DNA from 2 places in the Parageobacillus caldoxylosilyticus genome. Region 2 is predicted to be linked to the other one. Evidence: riboswitches for the same ligand, from Rfam matches in the RefSeq annotation. Region 2 holds a riboswitch; the other holds the start of a gene.
What was found. A riboswitch is a leader RNA that binds a small molecule or an ion and turns the genes downstream of it on or off. The one in region 2 is predicted to bind FMN.

Region 1 (4,935 bases), 660 kb from region 2:
TTCCAAGCATGTACACGAGCAAATCATAGGTATAAATGAATTTGCGACCATACTTATCACAAAGATAACCACCTAATAAAGCACCAATCGCAGCTCCAAATGCATTTGCACTCACAGCACCCAATAATCCGATTTCAATGTCATTCAAATGCAAATACTCCACCCAAAGAGATAATCCTCCAGCTCCAGCAACGATTGAACCCGCTTCAATATAATTCGACATCGCCACTGAAATCGTTGCCTTCCATCCTTTGGTTTGCTTGATGCCAATATAACCAGACATTGTTTTCTCCCCCTTTGTTTTTTAACTAAATTTTAAATATAAATAAAATATTCGGAAAAATGTTGAGATACTATCATTTTGATTCTCTTCTAAGATATTCTATTTATCCCCACCTTTTTTGTTTATGTTTATTTTAAATTATATTATATTTTTGTTTTTATTTGAATATGTTATTTTTATTTGTTTTAACTATATTACTTATAAAAGTCTCATCTATTCGTCATTGCTTTACTCGTTTTCTTATTATCTTTTCCTTTTCCTTACATAGTTGCATCACTTTATGTAAAAGCAGTATGATTAGTTCATACGATCATAATAGAAAGGAAGGGAGATAAATGACCAAACAACTGCCGCCAGGCCAATTTGAAACGGAAAAATGGCCGATTCTCCATGAGGGGGATGTCTATCAATTTGATGAATCAACATGGGAATTCCGCTTATTTGGGGATGTGAAAGAAGAAGTCTCTCTTTCCTATCGGCAAGTAATGGAGCTGCCAAAAACGATATCGACGATCGATATGCATTGCGTGACCACGTGGTCAAAGTTTGATACAACGTTTGAAGGAATCGCTTTTCGCGAGTTTTTGCGCTTTGTTGAGCTGGAGCCGGATGTAAAATATGTGAAAATTTACGGCTATTTGAACGGAGACCGCTTCGGCTATTCGGCGAACTTGCCGCTTGAAGCGCTCATGGGCGATGACGCGTTGTTTGTGTACCGCTGGAAAGATAAACATCATGACTGGCAGGATATTTCCCCGAAACATGGCTATCCGCTCCGCTTTATTCCGCCCGCATCGTTTTACTTATGGAAAGGGGCGAAATGGGCGTCAGGCATCCGGTTTATGAAAAAAGACGAGCCGGGATATTGGGAACAGCGCGGCTATTCGATGACCGCCAATCCGTTTAAAGAAGAACGCTTTGCCAATCCGGCCGGCACGTTTAAGTTATGGTGACGGAGCTTTCCGAACGAAAAACGAGGACCGCTTCGCTCAGGAAGGGTCCTCGTTTTATTATGACTAAACATGATTGACTGCTGTTTGTTTTTGTAGCCAAGGGCTGAGCCGGGCAAACAAAAGCATAAAGACAATGGTAATCATGACGCCTTTTACTGCATTAAACGGAAGGATGGCAGAAACGACGAGCGCTTTTGTTTCCGGCGCGCTCATCGCCGGAGCGCCTAGAAAGATCGTATATGCCGGCAGAAACACATAGTAGTTCAATACGCTCATCATCAACGCCATGACGGCGGTGCCAGTGGCTAACCCAGCCAGCATTCCTTTTTTCGATTTTGTTTTATGATATACGTAATATGTCGGCAAAATAAACGTAATCCCGGCCATGAAGTTGGCGATATGCCCGACCGGAACGCCGGTAGGACTGCCGACCATGAAATAATTCAGCACATTTTTTAGCAATTCAACGAGCACTCCCGCCAGCGGACCGTACAAAAGCGCGGCGATCAATGCCGGAACGTCGCTGAAATCCACCAATAGAAAGTTTGGAAACGGCGGAAGCGGAAAGTTTAACAGCATCAGCAAATACGAGATGGCACTAAATACCCCAATCAAGACAAGTGCGCGGACATTCATTTTTCTCATGTCGATTCTCCTCTCCTTCTCGTGATTCATCCTCACAAGAAAGAAGGCTGCCATCTTGAGCGTCAAATAAAAAACCCTTAAGTGCTCACACTTAAGGGAGAAAAAGGGTATGCTCAAATAGACGTTCGAGCGCGCCGCATTCGAACGCCGGCAAACCTTCATCTTCTCCCATCCAGACTATACTGTCGGCTCCGGACTCGCACCGGATCCTGCCTTGCGGCTCGCGGGCTGAGAAGCGCAATCGCTTCATCACCGCCGGTCGGGAATTTCACCCTGCCCCGAAGATGAATCGTATATTTTTTATATGCGATTGTACATTTAGTATACAATTTTTATATAAATTCTGTCTACCATTTTTTATGCAACAAAGTTTTTTATTTGCACAACATTTTTATGATAAAATAAAAACGGAAAAAGATAGCAAATAGTAAGGAGAGTGGCTAGATGAAACAGGAAATCATCGAACGCTTTACGAAATACGTTAAAGTCAACACACAATCCGACCCAAACAGCGACACTTGCCCTTCCACTCCTGGCCAGCTGGAGCTTGGAAACATGTTGGTGGAAGAATTAAAAGCAATCGGCATGAAAGACGTGACAATGGATGAAAACGGATACGTAATGGCAACATTGCCGGCGAATACAGATAAAGATGTGCCAACCATTGGCTTTTTAGCCCATATGGACACAGCAACCGAATTTACGGGAGCAAACGTCAATCCGCAAATCGTCGAAAATTATGACGGCGGCGATATCGTCTTAAACGAATCGTTAAACATTGTCCTGTCGCCAAAAGATTTCCCGGAATTGGCCAACTATAAAGGCCATACGCTCATCACCACCGACGGCACGACGTTATTGGGAGCAGACAATAAGGCAGGGATCGCCGAAATTATGACGGCGATGGCTTATTTAATTCAGCACCCGGAAATTAAACACGGCAAAGTGCGCGTCGCCTTTACGCCGGATGAAGAAATCGGCAGAGGCCCGCATAAGTTTGACGTCGCTAAGTTCGGCGCTAAATTTGCGTATACGGTCGACGGCGGCCCGCTCGGCGAATTGGAATACGAAAGCTTTAACGCCGCGGAAGCAAAAATCACGATCAAAGGGAAAAACGTCCATCCGGGCACTGCCAAAGGAAAAATGATCAACTCGATGAAAATCGCGATGGAATTTCACGGACAGCTTCCTGCTAACGAGGCGCCTGAGCATACGGAAGGATACGAAGGATTTTATCATTTGCTATCCTTTCAAGGAAATGTCGAAGAAACCATGCTTCATTACATAATCCGCGACTTTGACCGCCAGCAATTTGAAGCACGCAAAGCAAAAATGCAGGAAATCGCGGCAAAATTGCAAGAAAAGTACGGAAAAGAGCGAATCATGATCGAAATAAAAGACCAATATTATAACATGAAAGAAAAAATCGAACCGGTCCGTGAAGTCGTCGATATCGCCTATGAAGCGATGAAAAACTTAAATATTGAGCCGAAAATTTCGCCGATCCGCGGCGGGACGGACGGTTCGCAGCTTTCCTACATGGGACTGCCGACGCCAAACATCTTCACCGGCGGCGAAAACTTCCACGGCCGCTACGAATATATTTCCGTCGACAACATGATCAAAGCAACGAACGTGATTATTGAAATTATCAAGCTGTTCGGGCAAAAAGCGTAACATAAAAGCTGGTTCCAAGCCGCTGTTTGGAACCAGCTTTGTTTTTCAGCGCAGTTTTTGAATGCGCCCTTCGATGTGGGCATCAAATGGCTGCGGAAGCTGTTTGATATAATCGACGAGCGCATCCAGATCGACCGGTCCCACTTCCCGATTTTTTCCCTCCGTAAATACCGTGAAGTTATCTCCTCCATCAGCCAGGAAGCTGTTCGCCGTAACGGTGTATTCCGCATTTGGATCGAGTTTTGCGCCGTTTGGCAAATAAATATCGACGACTTTGTCCCCAATCGGTTTGCTTGCGTCCCAAGTATACGTAAGACCGGAAATTTGCAGCATGCGCGTTTGATTCGACTGCCATTGTTGATTTAACAGTTTGCGGATTTGTTCTCCCGTAAGCGTCATTTTTACTAGTTGATTGCTAAATGGCTGCACGTTATACAGCTCTCCCCATGTCACTTCCCCTTGTTCCACATCGGCGCGAATGCCGCCAGGGTTCATAAAAGCGAAGTCGGTTTTCATCGCTGTCCGCTGCGCGTCCGCAATCAAGTTTCCTAAAGCCGATTCACCGCTCGCATTTTGCTCAGCGCTAATCGTCGTTTTTGCCGTGCCGACGACTTGGTTAATAATCGGCGCGACCTTTTCTTCATACTTGTTAATTAGTTTCGTAATCTCTGGATCAGGCTTAATGCTATCTTGATAGGTAGTCACGATTTCCGCTTTTTTCGCAACAACATCTTTTGTTCGCCGATCAATTTTTAAATCGACATCAGAAAAAGCAGTTCCATAAGAATACGATTGAACAAGCAGTTTGCCATCCACTTCTGCATTTAAATACGCATGATTATGGCCGGCAAAAATCACGTCGACTTCATCATCCACTTTTTTCGCAATTTCCACAATTTCACCACTCGCATTGGAACCATCTTTATTAGACACCCCTGGATTATGCGCAAGGACAACGATTGCACGCACTCCTCTCCGCTTTAACTGTTTCACCGCTTTGTTAATCGCTTCTGCTTCATCTGTGAATGTAACCCCCGCCACACCGCTTGGAGTGACGATGCTTGGCGTGTCGGACAACGTTACTCCGATAAAGCCAATCGGCATCCCTTTCACTTTTTTAATAACATAAGGCGGAAGAATCGGTTTGCCTGTCTTTTTATCTATTACATTCGCACTTACGTATGGAAAGTCGGCGCCACGAAAATAGCCGGTTTTTGGATGTGTACCGCCATAAATGAGGCGAAGCATTTCGTCGACCCCTTCATCAAATTCGTGGTTTCCGAGTGTTCCCACATCAAAACCCAGATTATTTAAAAATTCTATCGTCGGCTCATCCTGCAGCAGTGCCGATACAGGCGAACTAGCCCCAACAGCATC
Region 2 (4,935 bases):
ACATTCAGAATGCACGCGGACAAGAATCGGTTCGTCCGGAACAATTTCGCCTTTTACGAGCGCCACATGTTCTTTTCCATCAACTACATTGGTATAGCCGACCGCTTTAAACCGACCGAATTCTGTCGGCAGCATCACTTCCACTTCGCGTTTTACAAGCTTTTCTCTCTGGCTGCGATATTGAATTAAATCTTTAATCGTAATCATTTTCAATCCAAACTCATCCGCGATGTTGCGCAAATCCGGAACGCGTGCCATCGTGCCGTCTTCTTTAATAATCTCGCAAATCACTCCGGCCGGCTTTGCTCCGCATAACCGAGCTAAATCCACCGCCGCTTCCGTATGGCCGGCGCGCCGCAATACACCGCCTTTTTTCGCGACGAGCGGAAACACATGTCCCGGCCGTTTAAAATCGCTTGCTTTGGCGTCAGGATCGAGCAGCGCCTGAATTGTCATCGAACGTTCATAGGCGCTGATTCCCGTCGTCGTCGATTTATAATCGATGCTGACGGTAAACGCCGTGCCATGGGAATCGGTATTATGGTTCACCATCGGCGCAAGGTCCATCTTGTCCGCCAATTCTTCGGTAATCGGCACGCAAACAAGCCCGCGCCCGTATTTAATCATAAAATTGATCACTTCCGGCGTCGCTTTTTCGGCCAGTGCCACGAAATCCCCTTCATTTTCCCGGTCTTCGTCATCGCATACGATAATTACTTCTCCTTGCTTCAATGCCTCAAGTGCTGCTTCAATCGTATCAAACATCTGTTTGTGCCCCCTTTTTAGCTTTACTTATAGCCGTGCCGTTCCAAAAATTCGAGCGTAATGGCCGATTGCGTTGCTTCCTTTTTTTCTTCCATAAATTGGGCAACATATTTCCCGATCATATCGCACTCAATGTTGACAATATCCCCTGGATGTTTTTCCCCTAAAATCGTTTCCGCACGCGTATGGGGGATGAGGGAAATCGTAAACGTATGATCCGTCAGCCCAAAAATCGTTAAACTTGTGCCGTCGACCGCGACCGATCCTTTTAAAATCATATATTTGCGCAGTTCTTTTGGAATTTCAATTTCGTAGTATACCGCATTGGCCGACGGCCATTTGCGGACAATCCGGCCGATGCCGTCCACATGCCCGGAAACGAAATGGCCGCCGAAACGTCCATTCGCCGCCATCGCCCGTTCCAGATTGACTTTGGACCCTTTTGTTAATGTGCGGAGCGACGTCGCTTTGACTGTTTCCGGCATCACATCGACCGTAAACGTACGGTCGGTAAAGGACGTGACCGTCAAACAAACCCCGTTGACCGCAATGCTGTCTCCAAGATGGACATCCGTCAAAATTTTTTTTGCACCGATCATCATCACAATCGCTTCACCCGACTGCTGTATTTGTTCGATCGTGCCGATTTCTTCCACAATTCCGGTAAACATCCTTCATTCACCCTTTATATGTTCGGTATGGCAACGATTTTTATATCGGGACCGATCCTTTCCACTTGGCGGATTTGAAGCTCCATCACCTCCGCCATATTGGCAAAACCGACCCCGCCGATTGGCGTCGGCGCCTGTTTTCCGCCGATGATTTTCGGGGCAAAATAGGCGACAATTTCATTTACTGCCCCCGCGCGGATAAAGCTGTCATGCACATGCGACCCACCTTCGACAAAAAGCGAAGTAATTCGTTTTCCGCCAAGCACGCGCAATAATTCTTTGATATCGATGTAAGGTTTATCCATGGAAATCACTTTTACATATTCTTTCTCATACTGTCTCTTTTTTTTCTCACTGGCCTCACTGCCGACAACGATCCACGTTTCCGCCGCGCCGTCACGGATCACGTTGGCATCGAGCGGGGTGCGCAAATGCGTATCCAAGACGATGCGGATCGGGTTTTTTCCGCCCTCCACAAGCCTTACTGTCAAGCTCGGATTGTCGGCAATCACCGTATTGACCCCGACAAGAATCGCATCGTGCAGCGCCCGGTAACGATGCACGTCTTCCCGGGCCGCTTCCGATGTAATCCATTTGCTTTCCCCGGTCGACGTCGCGATTTTTCCGTCCAGGCTGCTTGCATATTTGAGCGTCACAAACGGCGTTTTCGTTGCAATATAGTGGAAAAATACGCGGTTTAATTCATCTGCTTCTTCTTTCAGCACGCCAAGCTGTACCTCAATTCCCGCCTTTTGTAGCTTTTCGATTCCCTTTCCGGCCACAAGCGGATTCGGATCCGTCGTAGCGATGACGACGCGGCGGACGCCCGTTTCGATCAACAAATCGGCGCAGGGCGGCGTCTTCCCGTAATGGCTGCACGGCTCCAATGTGACATAGACCGTCGCACCCTTCGCCTTTTCGCCGGCCATGCGGACGGCATGTACTTCCGCATGCGGCTCCCCTGCTTTTAAATGGGCGCCCAATCCGACCACTTCTCCATCTTTCACGACCACCGCCCCGACAACCGGATTAGGAGACGTCTGCCCGATCCCTGCTTTGGCGATTTCAAGGGCCATGCGCATATATTGTTCATCGCTTCGCACCATGTTTGCCTCCTTTTTTTCATAAAGAAAAGCCCCAGGCGCAACATCCTGGGGCAAAGTTATGCAGAATCATCAGCAACGTATGTAAAAAACCGTAAAGCGGGGCTCGTTTCTTTTTTAGATAAACCGACCGACATAAAAACAAATATCGTCTATGGATATTTTTAACAAACTGGTTGCCGTCTATCCGTAAAAAAACGAAAAATGAACTGCGAAAAGCGATGTTTCCCCGCTCAAACAGCTGCCGTTCGAAATGCCTTGACATCCTGCAACAAAGGCAGAAACCGCGCAGGGAAAAAATGCCTACGCAACACGAACAGGCAATCATTTATACGTTGTGATCCTTCTCCCATCCAGACTATACTGTCGGCTCCGGAATCGCACCGGATCGTGCCTATACGGCTCGCGGGCTGAGAAGCGCATCGCTTCATCACCGCCGGTCGGGAATTTCACCCTGCCCCGAAGGATACACCGGTATGAAATTGAAATTTTTTAATTTTTAATTATTATATCACATGATAACCGTTTGTCCATTCTTCCATAGCATTGTCGTTATTTGGCAATGAATATCCAGTAAATCGCTCCCCACAGCAGGCTTGCTCCGAGCAGAAGAAAAAATAAAAGCCAATTTCTTCGCTTCATTTTTTCACCTCTTGCTATGATCTGAACACGACATGGAAAAAAGACTTAACAGCCCCGCCGTCTGCCAAGTCTTTTTTCCGCCTGTTTATTCCTCATCAAACACTTTAACTTCTTTCATGACATCCCCGTTTTTCATGGATTTTACTACATCCATTCCCGATGTCACTTGGCCAAACACCGTGTGGATGCCATCAAGGTGCGGCTGCGGTTCATGCACAATAAAAAACTGGCAGCTTCCTGTATCTCGTCCACGGTGCGCCATCGAAATCGCACCAGTCACATGCTTATGTGGATTGTTGTCCGTTTCGCATGGAATCGTATAGCCTGCATCCCCCATGCCGTTGCCATACGGACATCCGCCTTGGCTGACAAACCCAGGAATGACGCGATGGAACGTTAGCCCATTATAAAAACCTTCATTCGCTAATTTTTCAAAGTTAGCAACCGTAATCGGCGCTTCATTTGGAAACAGTTCAAACTCGATTTTTCCGCCATTTTCCATTAAAATATATCCTTTTTTCGCCATACATTCCAACTCCTTTTTTGACTTACGCATCATTATCATACTATTATAGTTGATATAAAAAAAGCAAGAAACTTCACATAGCACATTGATATTGGCAGATCCAGCAAGCAATATAGCCAAACGCATATGATACAATAAAATGATAGCACTAAAAACGCATATATTTTAATATAATGATGGAAGCTATGGTATTCTCGCTTACATACCCCTCCTGCTCCTATAAACGTTAAACTTACAAAATGGATGGTGAGGGAAATGCAAGAGACGGCATTTTAGTAGAAAAAAATGGCGGAAAACGTTATAATCAATTTACCTTTACCAAAGGGGGATATGTCGTTATGAAACGAATATTGGCAAGTTGCTTGCTTGCAGCGCTGTTCTTTACATTCCCGGCGATGGCGGCTGCCGATGCCGCGGAAGGTGATGTCATTATTACGTTGGGCGAGAACTTGACCGAGCCGCAAAAGCAAAAAGTATTAGAAGAGATGAACGCGCCGGATAACGCGCAAATCATCACCGTTTCCAACGCTGAAGAACATAAATATCTCGATGGGCTAATCCCGAAAGCGCAAATTGGAACGCGGGCGATTTCATCAGCGATGATCACGATCGGCGCCCAAGGTTCCGGATTGGACGTGGAAACGCATAACATTACATGGGTAACAAAAGAGATGTATACAAACGCGCTGATTACAGCCGGGGTAAAAGACGCGAAAATTTATGTCACCGCTCCGTCTCCGGTATCCGGCACAGCTGCATTGACCGGGTTGATGAAAGCGTATGAAGTTTCTTCCGATAAAGTGATTCCTGATGAGGTGAAAAAAGTAGCAACGGAAGAAATGGTAAAAACCGCAAAGCTTGGTGATTCCATCGGACAGGATAAAGCAGTGGCTCTCCTTGCCAAAATAAAAGAGGAAATCGCCAACAATCCGCCGCAAACGGATGCCGATTTGCGAGCGCTTATTGAAAAAGTAGCAAAGGACCTTGGAATTACGTTAACGGAAGATGAAATAAACAGTTTAATTTCATTATTCAATAAAATGAAAAACGCTAATATTGATTGGAATCAAGTAAATGATCAATTAAGCAAGGCGAAAGACAAACTATCCGCTTTTCTGCAATCAGACGAGGGAAAAACGTTTATCCAAAACATTATCGACATTTTAAAGGAAATTTGGAACGCCATTAAATCAGCCTTTTCTTCTTCCGAGCCGCAAAACAATCAATA

Region 1: another riboswitch for FMN. It lies ahead of BV455_RS18510 (ECF transporter S component); the one in region 2 lies ahead of ribD (bifunctional diaminohydroxyphosphoribosylaminopyrimidine deaminase/5-amino-6-(5-phosphoribosylamino)uracil reductase RibD).

What each region holds. Positions count from the first base shown of each region.
Region 1 is NZ_CP040553.1:3,634,625-3,639,559, reverse strand. It holds gene BV455_RS18520 (MFS transporter) at 1-283, opposite strand, end outside; gene BV455_RS18515 (sulfite oxidase-like oxidoreductase) at 619-1,236, shown strand; gene BV455_RS18510 (ECF transporter S component) at 1,300-1,881, opposite strand; FMN riboswitch at 2,038-2,171, opposite strand; gene pepT (peptidase T) at 2,326-3,558, shown strand; gene BV455_RS18500 (bifunctional metallophosphatase/5'-nucleotidase) at 3,604-4,935, opposite strand, start outside.
Region 2 is NZ_CP040553.1:2,976,730-2,981,664, reverse strand. It holds gene BV455_RS15335 (bifunctional 3,4-dihydroxy-2-butanone-4-phosphate synthase/GTP cyclohydrolase II) at 1-765, opposite strand, end outside; gene ribE (riboflavin synthase) at 789-1,436, opposite strand; gene ribD (bifunctional diaminohydroxyphosphoribosylaminopyrimidine deaminase/5-amino-6-(5-phosphoribosylamino)uracil reductase RibD) at 1,451-2,542, opposite strand; FMN riboswitch at 2,877-3,010, opposite strand; gene BV455_RS15320 (peptidylprolyl isomerase) at 3,267-3,707, opposite strand; gene BV455_RS15315 (DUF1002 domain-containing protein) at 4,046-4,935, shown strand, end outside.